2 regions of the Clostridium kluyveri DSM 555 genome follow, and region 2 is predicted to be linked to the other one. Evidence: a T-box and tRNA genes for the amino acid it is inferred to sense, from the RefSeq annotation. Region 2 holds a T-box; the other holds one or more tRNA genes.
The links. The T-box of region 2 lies ahead of leuS (leucine--tRNA ligase). A T-box ahead of a tRNA ligase gene usually reads a tRNA of that ligase, here a tRNA-Leu.
Positions count from the first base shown of each region.

Region 1: it has a tRNA-Leu gene. The T-box ahead of leuS (leucine--tRNA ligase) is inferred to sense a tRNA for this amino acid. The anticodon was not compared.

Region 1 is NC_009706.1:143,995-159,418, forward strand. Features, by position in the region: gene mfd (transcription-repair coupling factor) at 1-2,760, shown strand, start outside; gene CKL_RS00745 (peptidylprolyl isomerase) at 2,836-3,861, shown strand; gene spoVT (stage V sporulation protein T) at 4,097-4,648, shown strand; gene CKL_RS00755 (putative polysaccharide biosynthesis protein) at 4,818-6,353, shown strand; gene yabN (bifunctional methyltransferase/pyrophosphohydrolase YabN) at 6,367-7,815, shown strand; gene CKL_RS00765 (HU family DNA-binding protein) at 8,182-8,505, shown strand; gene CKL_RS00770 (RNA-binding S4 domain-containing protein) at 8,603-8,848, shown strand; gene yabP (sporulation protein YabP) at 8,912-9,202, shown strand; gene yabQ (spore cortex biosynthesis protein YabQ) at 9,234-9,644, shown strand; gene CKL_RS00785 (FtsB family cell division protein) at 9,772-10,044, shown strand; gene CKL_RS00790 (S1 domain-containing RNA-binding protein) at 10,224-10,634, shown strand; tRNA gene CKL_RS00795 (tRNA-Leu) at 10,760-10,848, shown strand; tRNA gene CKL_RS00800 (tRNA-Met) at 10,855-10,930, shown strand; tRNA gene CKL_RS00805 (tRNA-Met) at 10,942-11,018, shown strand; tRNA gene CKL_RS00810 (tRNA-Leu) at 11,029-11,117, shown strand; tRNA gene CKL_RS00815 (tRNA-Met) at 11,124-11,199, shown strand; tRNA gene CKL_RS00820 (tRNA-Met) at 11,212-11,288, shown strand; gene spoIIE (stage II sporulation protein E) at 11,549-13,936, shown strand; gene tilS (tRNA lysidine(34) synthetase TilS) at 14,116-15,424, shown strand, end outside.
Region 2 is NC_009706.1:3,642,080-3,657,503, reverse strand. Features, by position in the region: gene leuS (leucine--tRNA ligase) at 1-2,116, opposite strand, end outside; T-box leader at 2,279-2,488, opposite strand; tRNA gene CKL_RS17550 (tRNA-Gln) at 2,608-2,682, opposite strand; gene CKL_RS17545 (hypothetical protein) at 2,762-3,280, opposite strand; gene CKL_RS17540 (J domain-containing protein) at 3,307-3,894, opposite strand; gene CKL_RS17535 (DUF5685 family protein) at 3,878-4,759, opposite strand; gene CKL_RS17530 (class IV adenylate cyclase) at 4,769-5,308, opposite strand; gene fba (class II fructose-1,6-bisphosphate aldolase) at 5,525-6,466, opposite strand; gene CKL_RS17520 (DUF4363 family protein) at 6,854-7,234, opposite strand; gene CKL_RS17515 (DUF421 domain-containing protein) at 7,246-7,926, opposite strand; gene CKL_RS17510 (nucleoside kinase) at 8,122-9,768, shown strand; gene CKL_RS17505 (acetyl-CoA hydrolase/transferase family protein) at 10,120-11,433, shown strand; gene CKL_RS17500 (hypothetical protein) at 11,665-12,042, shown strand; gene pssA (CDP-diacylglycerol--serine O-phosphatidyltransferase) at 12,106-12,627, opposite strand; gene CKL_RS17490 (TVP38/TMEM64 family protein) at 12,837-13,505, shown strand; gene CKL_RS17485 (CBS domain-containing protein) at 13,567-13,992, shown strand; gene CKL_RS17480 (YegS/Rv2252/BmrU family lipid kinase) at 14,206-15,096, shown strand; gene CKL_RS17475 (hypothetical protein) at 15,186-15,424, shown strand, end outside.

The DNA of each region.
Region 1 (15,424 bases), 470 kb from region 2:
AAAGAGAATAAAAATAATGAAGGAATGGAAAAGATAAAAACGATAACAAACAAAAATCTGGAAACCCTTCAGGAAACATGGACATTTGAGAGTATAGATAGCTTCCTACCTTATTTTTATGAACATACTTCTTCTTTCTTAGATTATGCAAAAAATTATTTTGTAATTGTAGATGATATAAAAAGATGTAGTGGAAAATTAGATAGTGTATATTTTGAGTTTCTGGAAAATTATAAAAATTTTCTGGAAAGGGGGAATGTATTACCAGGACAGAGTAAAATGTTACTTGATAGATCTGAATTAATTGATGAATTTAATCATAGAGAAATTATTATATTAGATGCCATTGCCAAATCTACTAAAATTCTTCCACCAAAACTAATAGTAAATTTTACCCAGATAACTTTAAATAATTATCAGGGCAAATTAGAGCTTCTTATTGAAGAAATAAAGCATAAGAAATCTAAAAGCTTTAAAATTTTAATTTTATCCGGTACAAGGGCAAGAGGAGAAAGGCTAGTAGATACCTTAAGAGACAATGGAATTGAAAGTAGTTATAGGGATGTGGTGAATGAAATTAAGCCTGGCGAAGTGGTTATAACTTTTGGGAATCAATTAAAAGGGTTTGAGTATCCAGAGATTAAGATAAGTGTTATTTCCGATAAAGAGGTTTTTGGGAAGGCTAAAAGAAAAAATATAAGAAAAACTAATAAAAAGGGAACAAGTAAGATAAAAAGTTTTACAGAGTTGAAACCAGGGGATTTTATAGTTCATGTAAACCACGGTATAGGAGTATATAAAGGAATAAAACAGTTAGAACTTCAAGGGCATAAAAAGGATTATCTGGAACTTGTGTATGAATGTGAGGATAAATTATATGTACCAGTAGAACAGCTTGATATGGTACAAAAGTACATAGGCTCAGAAGGGAAAAATCCAAAGATAAATAAACTAGGAAGCTCAGAATGGAGTAAAGTTAAAAAGAAGGCAAAGAAATCAATAGAAGAGATGGCGGAGGACTTGATAAAATTATATGCAATCAGGTCTACTTTAAAGGGATATAAATATTCAAAAGATACTATATGGCAAAAACAATTTGAGGATGAATTTCCCTATGAAGAAACTCCGGATCAGCTATCTACTATACAGGATATAAAGATGGATATGGAATCAGATAAAGTAATGGATAGATTACTTTGCGGGGATGTAGGCTATGGCAAAACGGAAGTTGCAGTGAGGGCTGCTTTTAAAGCGGTGATGGATGGCAAGCAAGTAGCTTTTTTAGTTCCAACTACAATATTGGCACAGCAGCATTATAATAATTTTATTCAAAGATTTTCTGATTTTCCTGTAAAAATAGACATGATAAGTAGATTTAAAACTGCCGCACAACAAAAGGCTACTATAAAAGCTGTTAAAATAGGGGATGTAGATGTACTTATTGGAACTCATAGGATACTTCAAAAAGATGTACAATTTAAGGATTTGGGACTTCTTATTATAGATGAAGAACAAAGATTTGGAGTTAGCCATAAAGAAAAAATTAAACAGATAAGAAAGAATGTAGATGTATTAACTTTAAGTGCTACTCCTATACCTAGAACACTTCATATGTCCCTTGTGGGAGTTAGAGATATAAGTGTTATAGAAACACCACCAGATGAAAGATATCCTATACAAACTTATGTAGTTGAATACAATGACCAGCTGATTAGAGATGCTGTTTTAAGAGAGTTAAGCAGAGGAGGACAGGTTTACTTTGTGTATAACAGGGTAGAGAATATAAAGGAAATGGCATCTTACATAGCTAAGTTGATTCCAGAAGGTAAAGTGGCAGTGGCTCATGGTCAAATGCAAGAGAGGGAACTTGAAGGAATAATAATGGACTTCATGCAGAATAAGTATGATATTTTAGTATCTACTACTATAATAGAAACGGGCATGGACATACAAAATGTAAATACCATGGTAATATATGATGCGGATAAAATGGGACTATCTCAATTATATCAATTAAGAGGAAGGGTGGGAAGAACTAATAGAATAGCCTATTGTTATTTAAGTTATCGCAAGGATAAAGTTCTTAAAGAAGTGGCAGAAAAAAGACTTAAGGTTATTAAAGAATTCACTGAATTAGGTTCTGGATTTAAAATAGCATTAAAAGATCTGGAGATAAGGGGAGCAGGCAATATGATGGGTTCCTCTCAACATGGGCATATGGCAGCTGTAGGATATGACTTATATTGTAGAATGCTTGAGGATTCTATAAAATTGATAAAGGGTGAGATAGATAAAGAACCGGTGGAAACCACAGTGGAATTGAAAGTAGATGCATATATACCGGATAATTATATAGAAAATGAAGTCCAAAAAATAGAAGTGTATAAGAAAATAGCCGCTATAAGTTCCTATGAAGATATGTTGGATATAAAAGAGGAATTAGAGGATAGGTTCTATGATATACCACCATCTGTGTATAATTTGATGGATATAGCTTATATAAGAAGTATAGGTAAGGAACTTGGAATAGAATCTATAAAAGAATCAAAAAATGAAGTGGTTTTTACCTTTCAAAATGAAGATAGAGTAGATAAAAATGTATTAAAGGCATTGGTGAAAACTTATTTTGGTAAAATAGTCTTAAAAATGAATAAAAAACTTAGTTTTGGATATACATTAAAAGATGTAAAGAGAGAAAACCTTTTGAGTAATGTTAAGGAGATTGTTAAATATATGATACAAATATATGAACAAAAATAGTTTTGTAGTAAAAATGCTTTTATGTTAAAATAAATTTGTATTTTGTAAAACTTGAAGAAAGTGGGGGAATAAACTGTGAAAAATATAGGAAGGTTGGCGGTTACTGCACTTATAGCAGTATTTATATTTTCAGTAACTGGATGCAATATGATAGAGAAAACACCAGAGGCCATAGCTAAGAGTACGGTAGCAGAGGTTAATGGGGAGAAGATAACAAGAAGTGATCTAGATAAGGATCCAAATACAATACAATTAATAACCCAAGTTAAGCAGCAATATGGGGAAAACTATAAAGAAAATGAAGATGCGGTTAATACTATAAAGACTCAAAAAGAGCAGATACTTGATGATTTAATTACAAATAAGGTAGTTGCACAAAAAGCTAAGGAATTGAAACTTTTACCGGATGAGACTAAACTTAAATCTGATATGGAAACTCAAATTGCACAGCTTAAAAAACAAAATTTTAATGATGATGCAGAACAATTTAATACTGCATTAAAGGCACAGGGATTTACTGAAGAATCATTTAAAGCTATGTTTTTATCGCAATTGAGAACTCAGCAGACTCTGGAAAAAGTAACTGAGAGTATTTCAAAAAATATAAAAATAACAGATAAGGAAATAGAAGATTATTATAATACCAATAAGAGCAAATATACAGAACAACCTAATAAGATGCATTTAGCTCATATACTGGTAAAAACTGAAGATGAAGCCAAGAAAGTAAAAAAGAGATTAGATGATGGAGAAGATTTTGCAAAAGTTGCAAAAGAAGTGTCACAAGATACAGCTAGTAAAGATAACGGTGGAGATTTAGGAACTGTAAATTATGATAATTCAGGGTATGATGCTGATTTTATGGCAGGAGCTCTCGCATTAAAAGAAGGTGCCATATCGGCACCAGTTAAAAGTAGTTTTGGATATCATATAATAAAATGTATAAAAAAGGAAGAATATCCAGTTAAGGCTCTTAGTGCAGTTAAGGATCAAATAAAAACACAACTGGAAAGTGATAAAAAGAACAGTTTAGTTTCCCAAAAAATTCAGGAGTGGAAAAAAGCTTCTACCATAACTAAAAAAGAAAAAAATATTATATAGAAGAGATTACATATCAAGTGATTCTTAGAAAAACTTATATTTAACTTGGAATGTTCTAAATTTATTTAGAAAATAACTTTAGAATAAAAAGCTTTGAAAGAACTGTAGTATTGTATTATTACAGTTTTTTTAAGTTTTTTCTAATTTAAATAACAATTGTGTATAAAATTTCATGTTTAGAAAGATAATATATAATACAAGTTATATATAATTTTTAAGGAGGAATCAATTAAGTATGAAAGCAACAGGAATTGTTAGAAGAATAGACGATTTAGGTAGAGTTGTTATACCAAAGGAAATAAGAAGGACTCTTAGAATAAGGGAGGGAGATCCTTTAGAGATATTTACAGACAGAGAAGGAGGAGTCATACTGAAAAAATATTCTCCTATTGGAGAGTTAAGTGATTTTTCAAAAGGGTATACAGAGTCACTTCAGCAGACTATAGGTCATATAGTTATGATTTGTGATAAAGACAGCGTAGTATCCGTAACTGGTACACCAAAAAAGGAATATATAGAAAAGAAAATAAGTCCTGAACTAGAAAAACTTATAGAAGATAGAAGGACAGTATCAACATGTAGGAATGAAAATCAGATTATTCCGTTATATGATGATGAGGATATAGAAGGAAAGTATTCAGCTCAGGTTATATGTCCTATAATAGCAGGAGGAGATGCAATTGGAGCTGTAATAATAGTGTCAAAAGAAGAAGCTGAATTTGGGGATGTGGAAATTAAATTAGCCGAAACTGCATCATCCTTTTTAGGAAAGCAAATGGAACAATAGATAATAGTGGCAGCAAAGCTGCCATTTTATTTTTATCCCTTGATACATTAAGACATTATTGACTGAAATATAAAAAATATTCACTTAAAGTAATAATAGCCTCCGGTTTTAAATAATTATAAACAGGGAAATAAATTGTTTGGGAATATAGTAAGCTGGAGGTATATTTATGAAAAAACAATCGCTTATAAAAGGAACTGTTATATTAGGAATAGCGGGTATAATATCTAAATTTTTAGGCCTATTTTTTAGATGGCCTCTTCAAATGCTTATTGGAGATGAAGGTGTAGGGTATTATCAAATGTCTTTTCCATTATATATGTTTTTTATTGCGGTGGCGTCGGGCATACCGGTAGCAGTATCTAAAATGGTATCTGAAAGAAATGCTACAGGAGATTATGAGGGAGTAATTCAGGTATTTAAAAAATCCGTACTTTTAATGTTTGTTTTAGGGACAGGTTTTACGGCCATACTTCTTATATTTTCTGACCCAATTATACATTTTTTAAAATGGGATAAAAAATCCTATTATTCTCTAGTAGCAATTGCATTTGCACCTATGTTTATATCTATAATGAGTGCTTTCAGAGGATTCTTTCAAGGACTCCAAAATATGAATTATACTGCTATGTCTCAAGTGGTAGAGCAAATAGGAAGAATATTGGTAGGAGTTGGACTTGCATATTTACTTTTACCTAAAGGTATAGAATATTCCGCAGGAGGGGCAGCATTAGGAGCTGCTGCAGGAGGGCTATTTGGGGGAATATATCTAATAATTAAATATGTTCATGTGAGAAAAGAGATAAAGGTATTTAAAGTACCAGACAATAAAGAAATATTGACTAAATTACTATACATAGCAGTTCCCGTATCTCTAGGAGCGGCTGTAAGCAGCATAATGAGTCTTATAGACTCAGCTTTGGTACCCCAAAAATTACTAGAAGCGGGATTTACATATAGAGATGCTGCCATATTATATGGACAACTCACCGGGAAAGCGTTTATATTAATAAATGTCCCCTTAACATTATCCTCTGCATTATGTGCTTCTCTAATGCCTATAATTGCAGAATCTCATATATTAAATAAAAAGGTTGATGTTATAAACAAAGTGGATTTATCCTTTAAACTTTCTAATGTAATTGCATTCCCATCCATGTTAGGATTATATACTTTGGCATATCCAATTTTGGATCTAATATTTCCGGGTCAGTCTGCAGGCTTTAATATACTACAATATTCAGCCTTATCTATACCATTTATAATATTAGTGCAGACATCTACAGCTATATTACAGGGAGTAGGATATTATATTAGACCTGTATTTAATTTAGCTGTAGGATGCATTATAAAAATAATTATAACTTTATCCATGGTACCTGTTCCTTCTATAAATATTTATGGAGCAATTTTAGGAAGTATAGGAGGATATGCGGTAACATGTGTTTTAAATATAATATTTTTAAGTAAAAAGTTAAAAATAAATATAAATTACTTCCAGACTATGGTTAAACCAGCATTTGCTTCTTTTTTTATGATAGGATCTGTTGTAATTATATATTGGTACGTCTATAATTATACCATGAGCAGCAGAATAGCCTGTTTTTTATCTATTATTTCAGGTCTAATTATATATATGCCTCTTATAGTTGTATTTGGCATATTTAAATATAGTTATATAAAAGATAAATTTTTAAAGAAATAAGGAGAGGTTACAAGTGATTAAAGTAGTAGGATTAGGTCCTGGTTCTCCAGATTCCCTTACCATGGGTACGATTGATATACTAAAAAATACAGATAAAATTTATTTAAGAACAGAAAAACACCCTACTGTAATCTATTTAAGACAGTTAGGCATTAATTTTGAAACTTATGATTATGTATATGAAAAGGAAAAAAAATTTGAAGATGTATATAGTAATATTGTAAAAGATTTAATATTTAAAGAAAAACAATTTAAAGAAATAGTTTATGGGGTACCAGGTCATCCACTGGTAGCGGAGAAATCTGTTATGTTATTGTTAAAACTGTGCGAAAAGCAAGCTATAGATGTAAAAGTGATACCTTCAGTTAGTTTTATAGATGTAATTATGGAAAGATTAAAAATAAATGTAGTTGAAGGAATAAAAATAATAGACGCTTTTGATATAAAAAGTCATCTGGTGGATAAACGAGTAGGAATAATAATAACGCAGGTATATGATAGGCTAATTGCATCAGAGGTAAAATTGGCACTTATGGATTATTATAAAGATGATACAAATATATTTTTTATAAGAGCTGCGGGGGTTGAAGGAATAGAAAGTATAAGGCAAATTAAATTATATAAGCTTGACAGACAAAGTGATATAGATTATTTAACCTCGGTTTATATACCTAAAGGTATAGAACTCACTTATGATTTAAAAGACTTGTTAGATATAATGGAAAAATTGAGGAGTGAAACAGGATGTCCCTGGGATAAGGAGCAAAATCATGACAGTTTAAAAAAATACCTTATAGAAGAAAGTTATGAAGTTGTAGAATCCATAGAAGAAAAAGATGATACAAAATTAGTAGAAGAATTAGGTGACGTACTGTTACAGGTGGTTTTCCATTGTCAAATAGGAAAAGAGGAAGGTTTTTTCAATATAAATGATGTAATTAGGGCTATATGTGATAAAATGATAAAGAGGCATCCACATGTATTTGGAAATATGAAAATTCATAATTCTAAGGAGGTGTTAATAAGCTGGGATAAAATAAAGAAAAAGGAACAAGGATTAAAAACATATACAGATGAACTCAGACATGTAGCTAAAACTTTACCGGCCTTAATGAGAGCTTTTAAGGTTCAGGAAAAAGCCGCAAAGGTAGGTTTTGACTGGGAAAAAGTTGAATATGCTTTAGATAAGGTATTAGAGGAATATTATGAAGTTAAAGAGGTATATAAAGGTGAACAAAAGGTAAAAATATTAGAAGAAATAGGGGATTTAATATTTGCATGTGTAAATGTTGCAAGATTCCTTGACATTGACCCCGAGTTTGCATTAAATTATACTATAGAGAAATTTATAAGGCGTTTTGCATATATAGAAAAAAATTCTAGGGAACATGGACTAGATATGGCAAATATGACTTTAGATGAAATGGATGAACTTTGGGAGGAAGCCAAAAATAAGTTTTAAATATTTTGTATAAAAAAGAAGGAATTTTTAATTATGTATAGAATATGCTAATATGCCTATATAAAAAATATGTTTAGTAATTCAGAAAACAATAACAATTTTAGAGATATGTACAAATATACATAAATAAATAGTAAATATTTTTTTGTATATTATCTAAGTGTATTTAAGGTTCATCCACATATTTTGTAATTTGATATTTGTAAATAATACAAATGTATTTAAATTAGGCACTCTCAACATACAATTGATAATAAATATTAATTATCATAAAATATAAGGGTGAACCTGCATTTGTTGATTAAATTAAATTTTAATTTTAAAATTTAATTTAAGAATAGCCAAAGCTTCGTTTATAGTATAGGTATGTATATTTGTGTACTTTTATCTATAAAAATAAGAGGAGGTAAAAAGATGAATAAATCAGAATTAATTGTTGGTATAGCAGAAAAATCCAAGTTAACTAAAAAAGATGCAGAGGCAGCTTTAAAGGGATTCATAGAAAGTGTAGAGGAGACATTAGAAAAAGGAGAGAAAGTTCAATTAGTAGGGTTTGGAACATTTGAAACAAGAAAAAGAGCTGCAAGAGTTGGAAGAAATCCAAGGACTAAAGAAGTAATAAACATACCAGAATCAACAGTTCCTGTATTTAAGGCTGGTAAGGAATTTAGGGATAAAGTAAATAAATAGTATAGTTTATACAAAACGCCTGGATGAAAATCCGGGCTTTTCCTTTTAAATGTATGATATAACAAACTAAATAAGTATTAGAACAGGAGGATTAAATATGAGATTGGATAAATATCTTAAGGTATCCAGAATAATAAAGAGAAGAACGATAGCAAAGGAAGCATGTGAAGGCGGACGAGTTACTATAAATGGTAAAATGGCCAAACCTAGTACAGAAGTTAAAGAAGGAGATATAATAGAAATTAAATATGCAAATAGATCCTTAAAGGCAAAGATCCTGGATATTCAAAATCATGTTAAAAAAGAAGAAGTTCAAAATATGTATGAAATAATTTCAGGTTAAGAATATATGGTAATATAATTTATTCAGTTCACATATATTTATTATATGTGGAGGGGATGTTTTATGGAGAAAAAAGAAATAAATATAGAACATAAGAAGAGTCTTCTGAGTCTTGAAAGTAGGAGGAAGTTAATTTTAACGGGTATTATAGAAGTAGTCAGTTTTAATGAAGACCAAATAGTTTTAAATACTAATCTTGGAACCCTCAATATAAAAGGAAAAGATCTGAAAATGAATAAGCTGGATGTACAAAATGGCGATGTTGTTATTATAGGAGTTATAAATGCCTGTGTATATACAAGCAGTGAACCCAGAAAAAAGAGACAGAATCTAATATCAAAGATATTTAAATAATAAAGATATAGTTATTTAGGAAAGGGTTATTATGATTATATCAATAGAAGAGCAAATTCGACTTATAGCATTTAGTATTATGGCAGGAATAATAACCGGAATATTATTTGATTTTTATAGGTTAATACGAGGATACTCTAATCTAAGTAGAATAATAATGTTTATAGAAGATACTCTGTTTTGGATATTTACAGCTATAATTGTATTTGTGTTTTTACTTTATACTAATTATGCATATATGGGCATGTATGCATATGTATTATTAGCAGTAGGCATATATATATATATGAAATTTTTCAGTAGTATATTTGTAAAATTTCACAAGAGTCTATTTAAAGTGTGGGGAAGGATTTTTAGGATAATTATAAACATATTATGTTATCCATTTCAGTACGTTATTTATAATATCGCAAGAAAAAATAAAAAAAATTATAAAAATTAACTTGAAGAAAATGAAAAATCAAATTACAATATAAATATGATGTTTTGTAGTTAATAGATTATTAATGTCTGTTGAAAAAAGTATATGCTATAGATATTTTAAATCATAGAAGATTGGTGATTGTTTAATGAAAGTAAGAATTAAATGGAAAAAAATATTTTTTTTATTAATAATTCTATATGCGGTATATATTTTTGTAAGTCAACAGATTACTATGTATAATATAAAAAAACAGATTACTGAGAGAAAAGTTGAAGAGATCAGGATGAAACAAAAAAATCAAAAATTACAGGATGAAGTTAAGATGTCTACATCTGATGCTTACATAGAAAAGTTAGCTAGAGAAAAATTAGGTCTTATTAATGAAGGTGAAACTCCTGTAATAGACAAAAATAATTAATAGTCATCAATATATAATAAATAATAAAAGTAGAATTTTAAGTGTCTACAGAAATTATGGAGGATAAATTGTTGTGGAACTAGAAAAGATTTCAGGGAAGGATCCAAGGAGTCCCACTCTGAAAGGGAAGAAAAAGATTATATTATATAGTATTATTTTTAAGGAGGAGTCTTTTTAATATGACCTTAAAGGCAGGAAGCATACTAGAAGGTACAGTGATTAATATTACCAGTTTTGGAGCATTTGTGGACGTTAATGGTAAAACAGGATTAGTGCACATATCTGAAGTGTCAGATACCTATGTTAAAAATATAAGAGATTATTTAAAAGAAAAAGATAAGATAAGAGTTAAAATAATTTCTATTGATGATAATGGCAAGATAAGTTTATCTATGAAACAAGCAGAAAAGGATAAAAAAAGCTTGAGACCTCAGGAAATAGACTGGCAAAAAGAAAAAGTCAGAAATAATCAAGGTAGTTTTGAAGATAGGCTATCTAAGTTCTTAAAAGATAGCGAGGAGAGATTTCAAGATATTAAAAAACATCAGGATTCAAAAGGCAAAGGGTACAAAAAATCATCTAATTATTAGTAAAGTAGGTTAAAGAGGCGAGGTGCCTCTTTATTATTTTGTGAGATTAAAAAGTTTCATAAAATGGTTGACAATAAAATATTTATCATATATAATAACTTATGTCGTCAAATTGAGACTTTGTTGCTGGAGTGGCGGAACAGGCAGACGCACAGGACTTAAAATCCTGCGGGCTTTAAAACCCGTACCGGTTCGATTCCGGTCTTCAGCACCAAGATAGCGCGGGGTGGAGCAGTTGGTAGCTCGTCGGGCTCATAACCCGAAGGTCGTAGGTTCAAGTCCTTCCCCCGCAACCAAAATTATACAAGGCGGAATAGCTCAGTTGGCTAGAGCATTCGGTTCATACCCGAAGTGTCGTAGGTTCAATTCCTATTTCCGCTACCATTTTAAATTTGCTGGAGTGGCGGAACAGGCAGACGCACAGGACTTAAAATCCTGCGGGCTTTAAAACCCGTACCGGTTCGATTCCGGTCTTCAGCACCAAAATAGCGCGGGGTGGAGCAGTTGGTAGCTCGTCGGGCTCATAACCCGAAGGTCGTAGGTTCAAGTCCTTCCCCCGCAACCAAATTGTATATAGGGCGGAATAGCTCAGTTGGCTAGAGCATTCGGTTCATACCCGAAGTGTCGTAGGTTCGATTCCTATTTCCGCTACCAGTAGCTTGCAAATTTTTGCAAGCTTTTTATGATTATATAGTATTTGAGTCATATATTTAAAATATTTTGAATTTTATGGGTCTTACATGAAAAATATAAATATAACTTTTATATATATTTACATCAAAGTGAAAATTGATAAGAAACTTGGACATTATTGTCCTAAAAAAAATATACTATTATTTCATGTTATGACATTTATTTCCATTCATTACTGGTATAATTAATAACAGTAATTTTATAAGGTGGGTGGTATAATAATGCAATATGGAGTAGAGGTTGTTACTTATCAAAGAACGGAAAAGTTAAAGGGAGAAGAAAAAAAGCGTAAATTTGAACAAATGAGAAATATAGTAAAATTAATATTTTATTTCTTATGTGGATTTTTAGTATCTAGGGTCATGATGGTAAATCTTATGGCTCCTTTTGGCATAGCTTTTTTTATATCTATGGCTTTATGTGAAAAAAGAAAACCTGCATTAGTAACAGGAATTGGTACATTACTCGGATATATTTCAATATATGGAAATATAAAATATCTTCCTTCTTATTGTATAGTGACTGTTACATTAGTAACTCTAAATTATATATTAAAAAATAGTACTAAGGTTAAAAAGTTAATTTTATTTTTTGTTATTACTTTTTTAGAGTTTTCTGCTTATAAATTTTTTGCAATTAATCTTTCACCTGGGGTGGCTATTTTAAATTCTATGTTTGAAATTATGTGTATATTCCCATTATATTTTATTATTAATTATTCTATAATATGTTTTAATCAACTAAAGACTAGACATCTTTATAGTAGTGAAGAAATAATTAGCATGTCTATAACTACTTCATTAATTATAGCGGGTACTTGGGGAACGGCTATTCAAGGCGTATCTATTAGAAATGTAGTAGCATTGACTTTTATACTTATATTAGGTTATGTAAAAGGAAGTGCTTCGGGTGCTGCAGGTGGTGTAGCTATGGGTACAATAATAGGAGTGACATCTAATGATATGATGACCTATGTTTCAGTCTATGGGTTATGTGGACTTATATCAGGCTTGTTTAGAGAAACAGGTAAATGGATGAGTGGTGCAGGTTATATCATAGGATTTGCTGTATTAAAGATGTATTCTAATATAGGCTCCCAGTTTAAAATAATAGAGGTACTTATAAGCTGTATTATATATTTTGGAATACCACAGAGTATATATAGAAAAGTAGAATTAGAATTAGATTGGCAAAAGAAACAAGAGCATTTAAAGGAGAATTATGCGGATAAAATTAAATCTATTTTTATGCATAGGCTTGATAGTTTTTCTCATGTACTTAATGATATATCCTCTGTTCTTTCAAGGCTGGCTAGTAATAATAAGCTTACTATGAAAACTAAGAGTAGCGCACTTATAGAAAATTTAGCAGACAGAGTTTGTTCAAATTGTGATATGAATAATATGTGCTGGAAGAGAGAAACTTTTTATACTTATAATGCATTTTTAGAATTAATACAGAATTATCAGGAAAATAAAAAGTTTATTCCAGAGGAACTGCAAAAAAAATGTACCAGAAGAACTTTGCTTTTAAAGAATACTAAAGAGATTGTAAATAATTATATTGTAGACGAGATGTGGAAGAGTAGATTAAGTGAATGTAGGGAGCTATTGGCATATCAAATAGGCAATATGGGAAAAACTGTAGGTGAGATAGTACAGGATTTAAACTTAGATGTGAGGTTTAATACATCAGTAGAAAATAATATACGGAGGCTCTTAAACAAAAATAATATAAAGTACAAGGATGTATTTTGTTTTAAGGATAAAAATGAACATCTAGTTATAAATTTATCTATGGAAGTCTGCGGAGGAAAACAAGATTGTGTAAAGAAAATATTACCTTTAATTAATAATGTAACTGGGAAACTTATGGCCTTAAGTAAAGATAGTTGTGATATAAATTTTTCAGCGAATAGCTGTAGTGTAACTTTTGAAGAAACTCCAAAGTACCACATTGTCACTCATGTGATTAGCCAATGTAAACATGGAGAAAAGTATAATGGGGATAGCTATAGTTTTTGTAAACTACCAGATGGTACCTATATGACAATTATAAGTGATGGAATGGGTTCTGGTCCTCAGGCTGGAGAAGAGAGCAGTGCTGCCGTTGAACTTATAGAGAAATTTGCAAAGTCAGGTTTTAATAAGATGACTGCTATTAATACAGTTAACTCTATTATGGGGATTAAATTTACTGAAGATGAAAAATTTTCTACATTAGATTTGAGCAGTATAAATTTGTATAAAGGAGAAATAGATTTTATGAAAGTTGGAGCTACAGCTAGTTTTATAAAGAGAGGAGAAGATATTCTGGTAATAAAATCAAAGACACTCCCTATAGGTATATTAGATAAGCCCGATATAGATATAATAAACAAATCTGTAATGAATGGGGATTTTATAATAATGGTCAGTGATGGTGTAATCGACTATAATAGTGAATCAGCAGGTAATTTTATATGGATGATAGAATTTTTAAGGAAGTTAGATTGTACTGAGCCTAAGGACATGTGTGAGAAAATTATGGATAAATCCAAAGAATTATCTGGAGGAAAGGTAAAAGATGATATGACAGTAATAGTGGAAAAAGTGTATACTCTTTATTAAAGTATTCTATAGGTAGTTCAAAATATAGATTTATGTTAATGCAGGTTAAAAAGTATTATGTTTATGTTATAATTGGGTTGTTAAATGAATGTTAACTATGATAATAAATGAGATGATAATTTTTTACAGTAGATACACTTATGCTGTAAAGATTAAATAGGGTTAGGGAAGTGTGGTTGTTGATAGAAAATGTACTTAGTACTATAGAAGAAAATAAAATGTTTAATAGAGGTGATAAGGTAATAGTAGCTGTGTCAGGAGGGCCTGATTCCATATGTTTATTACATATGTTATATGTTCTGCAAAACAGATTAGATATAACTTTATATGCAGCTCATGTAAATCATTGTTTAAGGGGAGAAGAAGGGGATAAGGACGAGGAGTATGTAAAAAAATTTTGTGAGAGTTTATCTGTTGAATTTAAAAGTTTAAAAACAGATGTAAATTATATTGCCAAAGAAAAAAGAATATCCTGTGAAAGTGCAGGAAGAGAAGTAAGATATAAATTTTTTGAAGAATTAAAGAAAAAATTAAAAGCTGAGAAAATAGCTATAGCTCATAATGCTAATGATCAGGCAGAAACTGTTTTAATGAGAATTATGAGGGGAGCGGGTCTACAGGGTTTAACTGGTATAAATCCTGTGAGAGATAATGTTTTTGTAAGGCCTTTAATACGTATTACCAGAGATGAAATTGAAAAATATTGTGATAATAATAATCTTCATCCCAGAATTGATAAGACTAATTTGGAAACCATATATTCAAGGAATAAAATAAGATTAGAGCTTATACCTTATATACAAAATAATTTTAATAGAGATATAGTTGCGGTGTTAAATAGGCTTTCTGATATAATAAAAATAGATAATGATTATTTGAATTATATTTCTCGGGAAAAATTTAAAAAATATTGTGAAATAAAAGCACAAAAGGTTATAATATTTAAAGAGGCATTTCTAGAGGATAAAGCTGTATTAGTTAGAATAATCAGGATGTCCCTGGAAGTTGTGGAAGGAAATTTAAAAGATATTGAAAAAATCCACATTTTCAGTATAATAAATGTTCAAAAGTGTTCTACAGGTAAAGAAATAATGTTACCTCACAATTTGTTGGCATTAAATGATTATGGAAATATAATAATAAAAAAATATATAAAAGAATGTATGAAAAATTGTGAGGTACAGTATGTATTACAAATGGGATTTAACAATATTACTGATATTAAGTCTAAAATTTATATAGATTTAATTGAATTAAAAGAATATGCATATTATAAAAAAGATAGATTTATTCAGTATTTTGATTATGATAAAATAAAAGGGAGTATTATATTAAGGAACAGAAGGAAGGGAGATAGATTTATACCGCTTGGAATGATTGGAAATAAGAAATTAAAGAGTTTATTTATAGATTTAAAGATATCTAAAGATAAGAGGGATAAAATTCCCCTAATATGTTTTGGAGATAACATCGGATGGATTGTTGGAT
Region 2 (15,424 bases):
CAAGTATAGTATCTTTTAAAAGGGATATATTTTTAGTATCCTCCTGAATATATTTATAAAGTGAATTTGTAAATTCCATAATTCTAGCAATAGCTGTGTTGAATTGAAATTTTCCTGCATCTTCTGATACGGATTTTATTGAATAATTTCTTGAGTAATTTAATTCTTTTTCTGCAGCATCCATTGAATTTTTAAAGTTCTTACCACTATTTATAAGTTCTTTTATATTTCCTACAATTCTTTCAATTCTATCTACAAATTTACTCATGGATTTAATACCGTCATCGTTCCAGGCACCACCCTCGGCATAGTCAAATCCGAACATTAAGTACATTCTAAATACATCTGAACCATATTTTTGTATGCAGTCATCTGGAGATATGGTATTGCCTTTGGACTTGCTCATTTTTTGACCATCAGGTCCAAGTATCAGTCCTTGATGTCTTAAAGATAGAAAAGGTTCATCGAAATTTAAAAAACCCATGTCTCTAAGTGCTTTAGTGATAAATCTAGCATACAAAAGGTGCATACATGCGTGTTCAGGACCACCTACATACATATCTACAGGAAGTAGTTTATTTATCTTATCCTTGTCAAAGGCTTTTTCTGTATTCTTATTATCGGCATATCTTAAGTAATACCAGGAGGAACACACAAATGTATCTAATGTATCAGCCTCTCTTTTGGCAGGTTCACCGCAAATAGGGCACGTAGTATTCATAAACTCTTCTGATTTTAGAAGGGGAGATTTTCCATCAGGAGAAAATTGTACATTATAAGGAAGTTCAACTGGTAAATCACTTTCTGGTACTGGGACTGTACCGCATTTTTTACAGTATATTATAGGTATAGGTGTTCCCCAGTATCTTTGTCTTGATACAAGCCAGTCTCTTAATCTATAATTTGTTTTTCCAGAACCTAATCCAATGTTTTCTAGTTCCTTGGTCACAGCTTCTTTACCTTCTGGAGTATATAATCCATTGAATTTATCACTATTTATCATCTTTCCGTATTCTACATAAGGTAAGGAAGAACCTCCTTCTATAACTCTTTCAATAGGTAATTTGTATTTTGTGGCAAATTCAAAATCCCTTTCGTCATGAGCAGGAACTGCCATTACAGCACCTGTACCGTAGGTGTTTAATACATAATCTCCTATCCATATAGGTACTTTTCTTCCGTTTATAGGATTTATAGCGTAGGAACCCGTAGATACACCTGTTTTTTCTCTGGTAATTGATTGTCTTTCAATGTCGGTCTGCTTTTTAGCAGCTTCTCTATATTTTTCAATTTCTTCTTTATATTCTTCTTTAGTGACACTATCCACTAAATCATTTTCAGGGGATATGACTACATAGGTAACACCAAACAATGTATCCACTCGAGTGGTAAATACATTGAATTTTATATCAGAATCCGCTACTTTAAAAGTTACATCTGTACCTGTGGATTTACCCATCCAGTGTCTTTGCATAGCTTTTGTCTTTTCCGGCCAATCTATATTATCAAGGTCTTTAAGCAATTCTTCAGTGTAATCTGTTATTTTAAAAAACCATTGTGTTAGATCCTTTTTTGTAACTTCCGTACCACAGCGTTCACATTCACCTTCTTTTACTTGTTCATTGGCAAGTACTGTATTACAGCTGGGACACCAATTTACAGGGGCATTTTTCCTATAGGCCAAGTCGTGTTTATATAATTGGAGAAATAGCCATTGATTCCATTTATAGTAATCAGGGCGGCAGGTAACTACCTCATTCTCCCAATTGAACATAGCTCCCATGGATTTAAGCTGTTTTTCCATGGTATCAATATTCTTTTCAGTAGAATCTTTTGGATGAATTCCAGTCTTTATGGCATAGTTTTCAGCAGGAAGACCGAAAGCATCAAATCCCATGGGCTGGAATACATTATATCCTTGCATTCTTTTCATTCTGGCCCAAGAATCTACAGGTGCATAGTTAAACCAGTGACCTGCATGTAAATTACTGCCGGAAGGATAAGAGAACATCTCTAGAGTATATAATTTTTTGCTTGATTTTTTTTCGTCAAATGTATAAATATTTGTTTGATCCCATTTTTGTTGCCATTTTTTATCTGTTTTAGTACTGTACATAATATCTTCTCCTTTTACTTATGTTTTTATAGATTAAAGAGATCTGATAAATTAAATCAGATAAGAAACAGTAAGTTTTAAATAATTTTAATTTAGACTTCCACATTTTTTTATTTCAGTATAGTTTTAGAATATAAAAAAAGCTTTTCATCTCTTAGTATTGTAAGAGACGAAAAGACTACTTTCCGCGGTACCACTCTAATTAAATCAATAAAATTGATTTCACTCAAAATAAATAACGGTTTTTACCGTATCTGATTTTTTCAGATAAAGCTCTTAAGGTGAGTTCATATTCTATTCACGCTGTTTTTCACCCTGCAACAGTTCTCTTTGGTGATATAAATACTACTATTCCTTCTTCAAAGCTAAGTATTGAATTATTTTACATTTTATAATAGTAATTGACTTTTTGTCAAGAGCTACCCTTAAATAAAGTAAATTATAATTTTAAAATTATTTTAAAAGAGAACCCGTAAAACAAGAGTTCTCTTTGGCTGCCCATGCTGGATTCGAACCAACAGATGCCTGTTCCAGAGACAGGTGCCTTACCATTTGGCGAATGGGCAATATTATGTGAATCTCAACACTAAATATTATATCATCCTAAATTTATATGTCAATAGTTTCATTTTAATAAAGTACAATTTATTTTAGGGCTTTTAGTATATATTTATTAGTGTAATTTATAAACAATGTTAATAAATAATCGTATATTAAAAATACTATTTGTATTCCTACTATAATTAAATATAAATTAAATTTTATTTTTAAAAGTTCAGGAAAAAACAAACTATATAACAAGAATAGTATTAATAAACATAAATTAAAAAATAATAGTTTTAATATGATTTCAATAGGTAGTTTTCTTATTTTTTCTATATAGTATTTAATAAGTCCATAAAGACCGAAAAATACCACATAGGATAATACTGTTCCCTTTAATCCACATATTAAGAGAGATAATAAGGCAGTTGAAATATAAATTGTAAAGGCAATTTTTTCATTTGTAATTATTACAGCTAAGGGGATAACAAGTGAAGACAGGCTCAGTAAATAAGTTTTATTTAAAGGAACTATCCCACTTAAGTACACTAAAATAACGCCTATGGCAGTCAATAGGCCTCCCTTGGCAATATAAGAGGAATTACTAGAAATTTTAGCCATACTAAAATCCATCCTTTCTTTAAATATTAACAGCCCCCGCAATCACCACAATCACAAAGACAGTCAAGACAATATAAGGTAGCACAAATATTGCATATATCATCTCTTCTTCTAGTATCGTAATAAGGCTGTCTATAGGAATTATTCATTCCTCTGAGCTTGTTGAGCGCATTTTGATATTTAAAGTTGTTGGGATCAAGACTACAAGCCGTAGTCAAATTATTATAAGCATCATTATACCAGGCTCTTCTCATATTTAAAATTCCCATAAGATAATGCCACTGAGCATCTCTTGTCTTGATTCCCATAAGTACTGATTCCGCATTTCTAATATTACCATTATAAATATCATTTTCTACAGATTGATAAATCGAAGAGTTAGAGCCGCTGTAAGCATTATCACTCCTGCTATCATATGTACCTTTTGATGGGTTCTTCATTAAATAATCGTAAGCCTCATTTATTTCTCTCATTTTATCTTCTGCTAAATCTTTAAGTGGATTATTGCCATATTGATCAGGATGATATCTTTTTGCAAGAGTTCTATAGGCTTTTTTTATTTCCTCTTGTGAAGCATTTTCATTTATTTCTAGTATTTCATATGGATTTTTCATTTTTGTAAACACCCCTTTTAAATACTCTATCCATTTTATCTAAAAGTCCATATTGTAGTATATTATAAATTAATTCTTTATTTTTTTTTATGGGAAGCCTGTTAAAAATATTTGTGCATTGTGCTGCACAAGTTCCTAAAATAAAATCTATTCTAGGCATTATTTCTATTATAAAATTTTCATAACAAAGATCTTTATCATTAAAGCAGACATTTATGGCATTAAATTTATTTTTCTGCATATCCTTTTTTAAATCATCAAATGCATCTATAATATATATCCATTTTCCTAGATTATATCCAAGTAAATACAAGTCTCCAACGGAAGCATTATAATTGTTATAAGATTTTAGTATAAATCCTGTAAGGTCTCCAAAAGGATGGGATAAAGCATCTATGGACATACTTTGGGAACTTTTTTCTAGTGTATATAAGTTTTCAAGTTTATTTTTTATATTTTCAAAAATACTTTTAAAGTTGTCAGGCATATTACTTAAATACCTTTTTAAGCATAAATACATTATTCTGCCCTTTAAAGAATTCTCATCATAAACATCATCTAGAACTTTAAAATAGCTTAGAGATATATTACAAAAAGCTGCATATTTTAAAGGAGCGTTATCTTTTAGAATAATTTTTTTATTTGCAGGATGGAATAAACAGCGTTTTTTCATATAAACTTGATTGTCACATTCTAATGAATCTAAAAGTAGAGCTAAAAAAGTCATATCATAGTTCAAAGAAACCCTAGGTATATTTCCTATATTGTTTTTTATGGATATACATAGCCCACAATAATAGGCTTTGAATTTTTCATAATCTTTCATTTTAAGTTCCATTTTGCATGGGGTTACATAACCAAACATATAATTTTCCTATCTTTTTTTATTTCTGCCCAATATTTCATATATGGTTTCAGAGGTGGTGTCCCCTAAAGAATAGCCAAGTAAATTTACTATTTCATAGAGTTCCTGGTCATTTGTTGATTCTATCTCTAAATAGGGAAATGGACAAAAAGATTTTTCATTTATATCTATTTCAATTAAACTATGTTTGTATTTGTAACTTTCTCTGTATTTTTTTATAGATTGCAATAATTTTAATCCCAGTGTTTGAAAAATATTTTTTCCTGCTTCCCTATTCAATATTTCTGTTTCATTTTCTTCCATTACTTTATATTTTCCCTGGCTCAAAAGTATTTTAGTAGTCATATAACAATGAGTAGAATTATGTATTAAATCTTCTATAACTCTTATTCTAGCATATCCTTTATTCTTTATTAAAAACCCATTTTCAAAATCATATATTTCATTTATCTGATTCTCCATTTTAACCTTTAAAGCATTAACTGCTTTTAATTTATTTCGTATATCCTCAGGGTCTATTTGTATTATTCGTGTTTCATACTCCTTCATAAAATTCACTCCATTTACAAAACTACTTATTTTGCATTATACCATAAAAGTGAGTTAGCATAATTAATTTAATAAAATAAAATGATAGTGTTCGAATAAAAATAAAGAACTTTCCTCAATTTAGGAAAGTTCCATAATATAATTTTTATCCAAACGCGGCAATCAGCTAATATTCCCATCTTCTTCAAAGTGGGGGGATAAGCGTGGCTAACGTGCCTAGATAAGTTCTTCTAAGGAATTGGATGAGCCTAAAACATTGTCTATTTTATCTTCAACAACTTTTTGAATAGCATCTCTTCCGGCACCTAAATACTTTCTTGGATCGAAAACCTTTGGACTATCTCCAAAAGTTTTCCTTATAGCAGCAGTCATGCTCAACCTAAGGTCTGTATCCATATTTATTTTACATACAGCCATACTGGAAGCTTTTCTAAGCATATCTATAGGGATTCCTTTGGCATCAGCTATGTTTCCACCATATTTATTACAAGTTTCCACAGCTTTAGGATCTACAGCTGAAGCTCCATGGAGAACTATAGGAAAGTTTGGAAGGTTTTCCTGTATTTTTTCTAATATATCAAATCTTAATTTAGGTTTGAAGTTTGGAGGAAACTTAAAAGCTCCATGGGATGTTCCTATGGCTATAGCTAGAGAATCTACACCTGTTCTATTTACAAAGTCTACAGCTTGTTCTGGATCTGTATATATATGATCTGAAGCAGATACTTCATCTTCAATTCCTGCAAGTACACCAAGTTCTGCTTCTACTACTACCCCGTGAGAATGAGAATATTCTACTACTTGTTTGGTTTGAGATACGTTGTCTTCATAATCTAAATGTGAACCATCAAACATAACAGAGGTAAAGCCTGTTTCTATACACAATTTTACAGCTTCAAAATCTGGACCATGATCTAAATGGAGGGCAATATCTATTCCAGTATCCTCTACAGCAGCATCTACCATAGCCTTTAAATATTTTGGTCCTGCATATTTCATTGCACTTGCTGAACATTGCAGGATAACAGCAGAATTTTTAGCTTTAGCCCCATTTACCACCCCTTGAATTATTTCCATATTGTTGATGTTAAATGCACCTATTGAGTAATGTCCTTTGTAAGCCTTTTCAAACATTTTTTTAGTAGTAACTAATGCCATTTCTTATTCCACCCTTTCAATAATAAAATATTTTAGGTATCTGAGAGTAAATAATAATTGCAAGATAATAAGTCTATTTTTAAACATTATTGTGTAAAATAGATTCTCATATCAACTATTTATTTGTTTCAAGATGCCTTTTTTAAAATATATATTCTTAATGTTATTTTAAATGCTAATACTGTTAACAACTAATTTCCATTATACATTAATATTTAGTATTTTCCATAATCTAATCTTTAAAATTTTTTTAATTTGATATTTATGGTTATCATGATATTAAGTATATGCTATATATTAAACAATATACTATAAATATATAACATATACAATTATAGTATATCATAAATAATTTATTTTTACTACAATATCAATATTATATATTTACTAGAATAAATTCTCTATATTTAATTGCTGCATATGAAGTATACTGTAAATTGAATTTTTTATTATATCTACAGAGATTAAAGCCTCTTCCTTATTTTTGTATGTTATATGGTGAATAAGTTTCCACAATTCATTATTGATATCCTCTATTTCATTATAGTTTGAAAATATGGATAATTTAGATGAATACTTTTTCCATTCTGACATAAAATGTTCAGAATTTCTATAGGATTCTTCCCAGTTATTTGATTGAAGAGTTTGTTCTATTTTAGTATTCAAATTTTGTAATTTCATACAGACGGTATTTAAATATTTTATGGAGAATATTATAGAAAACAACATTAAAATAAATATAGAGAAAGATACTATTGTGCTTTTCATTTAATCACATCCTAGTTACTTTTTTCTTTTAATTGATAATAAAATTTTCCCTTTGCATCTAGAATAGCTATTAGTATATCTTTTGTAGAAGATATACTATTTTTTTTCAGCATATTATATAGCCAATCCTCAGTCTTTTCCGCTTTGATCAAGTTTTTCGAATTTACTTTTCCGTCTAATACCAAAGTTATAGGTAAGGTATCCTGGGTAGATTTTATCTTTAAATCTGCCCGAGTTACAGGAGCAGATTCTGTTTTAGGTATAACTGAGAGTTGTCCGCTGGTTTCAAGTATGGCATATTCCACATCAGCTAAATTATAATATCCTTGCATTCTAAGCTCTTCTATCAAATCATTCATATTAAATTTTTCATTTTTTAATTCTTTTAAATTTAACTCTCCCTTTTCAATTAATATACTGGGCCTTCCATTAAAAAGTAATCTCATTTTTTCACTTTTTAACTGACATAAGCCCATTAAAGTCTGCATCATTAAAAGCGTTATTATGGGTATTACTCCGTGGATTATGGAAACTCTGGTATCTTGCATTGGAAGAGAGGCCAATTCTGATATCATTATTGCTATAGCCAGTTCAAAAGGTTCCATTTCACCTATTTGTTTTTTACCCATGAGACGCATGGATATAACCACCAGTAAATACAAGACAATAGTTCTAAAAAGTATTGTAAACATAAAAATCACCTTCTAAAATTTATAGTTAATTATATTTTTACATTTAATATAGAAAATTATAAGTAAAATTAACACAATTATAATTAAATATGAAGTATAATATATTACTAAGGAGTTGAAGTTTATATGGGTAATAAAGATATTCAATTAAAAGATAAATGTATCAAACCCTTTTTACACAGGGAACAGAATGATATGTTGAAATTAAAATTGAATGGTAAAGATATATCAGTTCCATTTGGAACTAGTCTATATAAAATATTTAAAGATAATTATGATATCTGTCATATACCTATAGTATTAGCTAAAGTAAATGGAAAGTATTATGAATTTACTAATTCCTTGCAGGAATCTGGGATATTTGAAACTGTGGATATAAAGGATCCATTGGGTAACAAGACCTATATAAGGACACTTCAGTTTGTGCTTATTAAAGCTGTATACGATTTATTTCCGGAAGCTAGGGTAGTTATAGAGCATTCACTAAGTAAGGGCATATTTGGAGAGATTCATAAAAATACACCACTTTCCAGGGAAGATATAAAACTTATAAAGGATAAAATGGATGAAATAATAAAAAAAGATATGTATATAAAAAAAGTGGAGATGAAAAAAGAGGAAGCCATAGAAATTTTCAGAAGTTACCATATGGAAGATAAAATAACGCTTTTAAAGCATATAAATGCAGAAAAAGTAAAATTATATGAATTGGATGGAAGGTACGATTATTTTTATGGTTCCATGGCATTTTCTACAGGTGTATTAAAACTATATGATATTATGTATTATGAGCCAGGATTTATACTTAGATATCCTGTGGAGTCAGATCCCTATAATCTGCCTGAATTTTTGGAATATAAAAAATTGAGTAATATATTTTATGAAACCAAGCAGTGGGATAATATACTAGATGTAGGGAATGTAGGTTCTCTAAATGATAAAGTAGAAAGCAATGAAATTATAGATATGATAAGGGTAGCTGAAGCACTCCATGAGAAAAAAATTGCATATATAGCAGATATGATATGTGATAGAAGTGAAATAAAGGTTGTATTAATTGCAGGTCCAAGCTCCTCTGGGAAAACTACCTTTGCAAAAAGACTTTCTATACAGCTGAGAGTAAATGGAATTAAACCGGTTCCAATTTCTTTGGATGACTATTTTGTAGACAGAAAGTATACTCCTAAAGATGAAAATGGTAATTATGATTTTGAATCCATATATGCTCTGGACTTGAAACTCTTTAATGAACACTTGGAATTTCTTATGAAGGGTAAGGAAATTGAAATTCCCTCCTTTGATTTTAAAGAAGGTAAAAGGGTATGGAATGGAAAACAAATAGTACTTCCACAAAATGGCGTGATTGTAATTGAAGGAATACATGGGCTGAATGAAATATTAACTTCTTCAATAGCTGCAAAAAATAAGTTTAAAATATATATAAGCGCTCTTACACAATTGAATGTGGACAATCACAATAGAATAGCTACTACGGACGTGAGGATAATAAGAAGAATAGTAAGGGATTCTTTTTATAGATCATTTAGTGGAGAAGATACTTTGAAAATGTGGTCCTCTATAAAAAGAGGAGAAGAAAAAAATATATTTGTATTTCAGGAAAATGCGGATATTATGTTTAATTCCACGCTAGTGTATGAACTCTGTGTATTGAAAAATTATGCATTGAAAGAATTAACAAAAATAAAAAGTTCCAGCCCTGTATATTATGAGGCATTAAGACTTAAAAGTTTTTTGCACTTTTTTAAATCTGTAGATTTAAAATTTGTTCCTGACAATTCTATTTTAAGAGAATTTATAGGAGGTAGTTGTTTTTATAGTTAATAATGTATAATTTATAGTAACAATTAGTCCATATTGTGGTATAATTTAAATAAGTACTTTGTAGAATTAAATTATGAAATAAATGCATTTTTACAGTTGTGTGGGTTGCAATATGTCATAAATTAAGTAAATAAAAAATATATTGACTTTTAAGAATATGTATATTATACTCATGATAAGATAATAGGCACTTTATGATGTATTTTTATAAAATTCAACAGGTATTTTTTTGCAAGGTGTTGTTATTATTTTAACAAGTAATTATATCCATGTTCTCACCTGCCCATAAAATGAGGAAGGTGTTTTTATTTAAAAATTAATTAATAAAAATTTTGAAAGGTGGTTTTTAGAATGGTTTTTAAAAATTGGCAGGATCTTTATAAAAGTAAAATTGTTAGTGCAGACGAAGCTGTATCTAAAGTAAGCTGTGGAGATAGCATAATTTTAGGCAATGCTTGTGGAGCATCTCTTACACTTTTAGATGCCTTGGCTGCAAATAAGGAAAAGTATAAGAGTGTAAAGATACACAATCTTATACTTAATTATAAAAATGATATATATACTGATCCGGAATCAGAAAAGTATATTCATGGAAATACTTTCTTTGTAAGTGGAGGTACAAAGGAAGCAGTTAATTGTAATAGAACAGATTATACTCCATGCTTTTTTTATGAAATACCAAAATTATTAAAACAAAAGTATATAAATGCAGATGTAGCTTTTATTCAAGTAAGTAAGCCTGATAGCCATGGATACTGTAGCTTTGGAGTATCAACCGATTATTCACAGGCAATGGTACAGTCTGCAAAGCTTATAATTGCAGAAGTAAACGATCAGATGCCAAGAGTTTTAGGAGACAATTTTATACACATTTCTGATATGGATTACATAGTAGAAAGTTCACGTCCAATTCTAGAATTGACTCCTCCTAAAATAGGAGAAGTAGAGAAGACAATAGGAAAATACTGTGCATCTCTTGTAGAAGATGGTTCTACACTTCAGCTTGGAATAGGAGCTATTCCAGATGCAGTACTTTTATTCTTGAAGGATAAAAAGGATTTGGGTATACATTCAGAAATGATATCCGATGGTGTTGTTGAATTAGTTGAAGCAGGGGTAATTACAAATAAGAAAAAGTCCCTTCATCCAGGAAAAATAATTATTACATTCTTAATGGGAACTAAGAAATTATATGATTTCATAAATGATAATCCTATGGTAGAAGGATACCCTGTAGATTATGTAAATGATCCTAAGGTTATTATGCAAAATTCTAAGATGGTATGTATAAACTCCTGTGTAGAAGTGGATTTCACAGGACAAGTGTGTGCTGAAAGTGTAGGATTTAAACAAATAAGCGGTGTAGGTGGACAAGTTGATTACATGAGAGGAGCTAGCATGGCTGATGGAGGAAAATCAATTCTTGCTATACCATCTACTGCAGCTGGCGGCAAAATTTCAAGAATAGTTCCTATTTTAACTGAAGGAGCGGGGGTTACTACTTCAAGATATGATGTTCAATATGTTGTTACAGAATATGGTATTGCACTTCTCAAGGGCAAATCCATAAGAGAAAGAGCTAAGGAGCTTATAAAAATTGCACATCCTAAATTTAGGGAAGAATTAACAGCTCAATTTGAAAAAAGATTCAGTTGTAAGCTTTAAGATTTATTAAAAATAATATTATTATAAAACACATTAAATTATGGAATTTTATATTTAATAGTTTAATGTGTTTTTTATTTTGTTATATAGTATTGAAAATTTCTCCCTTTGTTAGCATGATTTTTATTAAATAGTAATATAGTAATATAGATGATATACATTAGAAAATATAAGTTAATTACAATGCTTGGATAAATTATTATATGATAAATTTAAGATAGGGTGATAAATGTGTCTCATAGAAAATTAATGGAGGAGTATTATTGTGATATAAATAATCTGACAGATTTATTATCTAAATTATCAAATAACTATAGACTGCTTATAGGAGGTGCTGGAGAGATGAATTCTATGGCGGTATCTCATAAAAAAGATATTAAAGATGCACTGCATAGAGCAAATAAGGTGGGTGATATAATTGATAAAGTGTTAAATACATTGGAAAAATCTACAGGAGGATATGTGGAGTATTGTAAAATGAGAGATGAAATTATGAAGGGAAAGATGATGGTTGAGTACATAGAAACTGAAATAAATGAGGAGCTGTTTTTGAATAGCTTAGATGATTTGGAAGATAGTGACGATGGTGATGATATAAAGGAAGATTAGGCATAGAGTGTTTCGCCTAATCTTTTATATAGAATAATATAAGGTATATATCTTTTTATGATATTAAACTTTTTTAAATTTATAATTGGATATCATAAGGTAAGAAAGTGCTACAATAAGTAAAATTGTAATTTCAGAAGGGAGAGGGTGATTTAAAGTAAGTAGACAATAGAGGGATATAAACATACCTGTAAAAGTTATAGGAATACCTAAAAATTCCCCATCAAAATCAGTAACATTAAATCTTGCCAATCTATAAGCACCAGATATTGGTAACAATAGCACTAATAAATACCCTATTAGTCCCAATTGTGAAAAATTGTAAATATTAAAAACCAGTACTGAAGGGGCCACACCGAATGAAACCAGATCCGCAAGAGAATCTAATTCTTTACCTAAATTACTAGAAACCTTCAAAAATCGGGCAATTCGTCCATCGTATCTATCGGCTAAACATGCAAGTAATATAAATACACCAGCCCATATATAATTTTCTTCAAAAGACATCATTAAAGACATTACACCACAACTAAGATTAGTAAATGTGAATACATTAGGCACAGAACTTTTGGCTATTTTAGCCATTGTAATCACTCCTTAAAATAAAAAATATTTTATTGTTTTAAATGAGTAAAAAGTATATAATTACATAAGCTAATTATAACCCATTTTAATAAATTAGTTAAGTAAAATATAATATATAGTATATTTATATACATACATATTGACATTATTTACAAAAATAATGCAGTTCCATTAAGATTAATTTTTGTTAGAAGGATAGTTAAAAATTTATGATATATAATAAAAAAAGTATTTTAAAATATACAGTAAATATTTTGTTAATTATATTAATTACAGTTGTGATATTCAAATATAAAAAGCATTTGCATTGTGTAAATATAGAAAATATTAAAATTTATATACAAAGTTATGGAAGGCTCTCGGTTTTAATTTTTCTTTTGATTTATATGTTAAGGCCTGTAGTATTTGTAATACCTGCATCTTTAATGTCCATTATTGCAGGGAATATTTTTAATTATTATGTAGCCGTGTTATTGAGTATGATTGGGTGTTTTGGTTCTGCCACAATAGCTTTCTTTTTAGCTAGGTTTCTAGGACGTTCATTTGTAGACAAGTATTTGAAAGGAAAGGCTTTAAAGTTAAATAAAAATATAGAGAAATATGGTTTTAAAATTATGACTATGATGAGACTGTGTTTTATATTTCCATATGATCCTTTAAGTTATAGTGCAGGACTTACAAAAATTAAATATAAAGATTTTATTTTAGGAACTTTAATAGGAGTTTTCCCGGAAATTATAGCTTATTCTTTAATGGGAAAACATCTGGAAAGTCCTTTTTCCCTTAAATTTATAATACCTGTAATAATTTTGTTTATTATAGCTTTCAGCTCAATTTACATATACAAAAAGCATAAAAGTACCAGTATTTATAAGTAATATAGCTCTTTAAATTAGGAAATAATAATTTTTGAAATCCAAAATTTAAAGAGGTGTTATAATGAAGGTTGAAAATGTAATGACTAAGTCGGTAGCTAGTTTAAATCCTGATGATACTATAGACAAGGCAGCACAAGTTATGATGGAGAACAATATAGGTTCTCTGCCAGTATGTCAACAAGGAAAAATTATAGGAATTTTAACAGATAGAGATATATCTATAAGAGCCATGGGAAATAAAGCTTCTAATTCTAAAACAGTAAGGGATATTATGTCGTCAAATCCAGTAACAGCATCCCCAGATATGGATGTTAAAGATGTTTCTAGGATAATGAGTGAAAGGCAGATAAGAAGGGTTCCGGTAGTAGAAAATAATAATGTGGTTGGTATAGTATCTCTAGGTGATCTGGCAGTAAATCCTAAATCTAATAGTCAGGCTGGAGATGCTTTAAGCAGTATATCTCAGCCAGATAATTCACAATTTTAGAGATTAACAATTTGTAAATAAATCCACAAGAATTACAACTAATCTTGTGGATTTATTATTCATGGTGATATAATTATGTTACGTCATATATTTAACAATAAAGTTTTATTTTAGTTATAGAGCCTAAATTTTAATATTTAGACTAGAGTTCTAGAAATAATAATTATAATTTTGAAATTTAGTTAGAAACTTGATCATTTAGGAGAGTTCAATATGAATAAAGTAAAATTTATTTATAATCCGTATTCTGGCGAAAAAACTATAGTATATAATATAGAAAACGTTATTAGAATACATCAAAAATATGGATATCAAATAATACCTTTTAGAGTTAGTTTTGAATTTGATATGAAAGAAGCTTTTAAAGACATAGATAAAAGCTATAAATATATATTGGTGGCTGGAGGAGATGGAACAGTAGATACCGCTGTAAACCACATGAAAAGATTAAATATAAATATACCTATAGCTATACTTCCTGTGGGCACCGCTAATGATTTTGCTAAATTTATAGGTATGTCAGAAAATATTGAAGAGGCCTGTGAACAAATAGTAAATAGCATTCCTAAAAAGTTGGATTTAGGAAAAGTAAATGATAAGTATTTTATAAATGTAGCTAGTACAGGTTTGTTTACAGATGTATCTCAAAAAACAGATGTAAATTTAAAAAATACAATTGGAAAGCTGGCCTATTACGTAAAGGGATTAGAACAGCTTACTAATCTTAGAAAATTGAAAGTAAGAGTAAAATCTGAGAATGCGGTTTTTGATGGGAATATGTATCTGATGCTCATATTTAATGGTCAGACAGCAGGTAATCTTAAATTTGCATATAAAGCTGAAATAGATGATGGACTTTTAGACATAATTATAATAAAGGCAGGAATGATAAAAGATACTATTGCCCTCTTTATAAAAATGTTGAGAGGAGATCATCTGGAAAATACATCAGGTCTTTTATATTTTAAGTCAAATAAAATAGAAATATATTGTGATGAAGGTATAGTAACGGATATAGATGGAGAAAGGGGACCGGATTTTCCACTTATGGTAGAGTGTATAAAAGGTGGATTAGAAGTTTTGGGAATACAGGAGAAATTATAATTTGAATAAGTTTTTACTTAAAATAGTAATATGAATAGGGTAATAATAATAAATATAATTTAGGATACTACTAAGAACAAGGAGGACCCATGGCAATTTATATTTTTCTATTACCTATTATATTTTTATTGCTAATTCAGGGATTGACCTGGATTAAGTTCTTGCCTTATAAAATAAAAGCAATAAGTTTTATTGTTATTACAGCTATGATATTTAGATATATTTCAATATTCATTATGCTTTTTGCTACCAATATGGAATATTTATATGTGCTTAAAATTCCTTTTTTTTTAAATTTGATTGCAATTCCTATAATGGCGTTCACTAT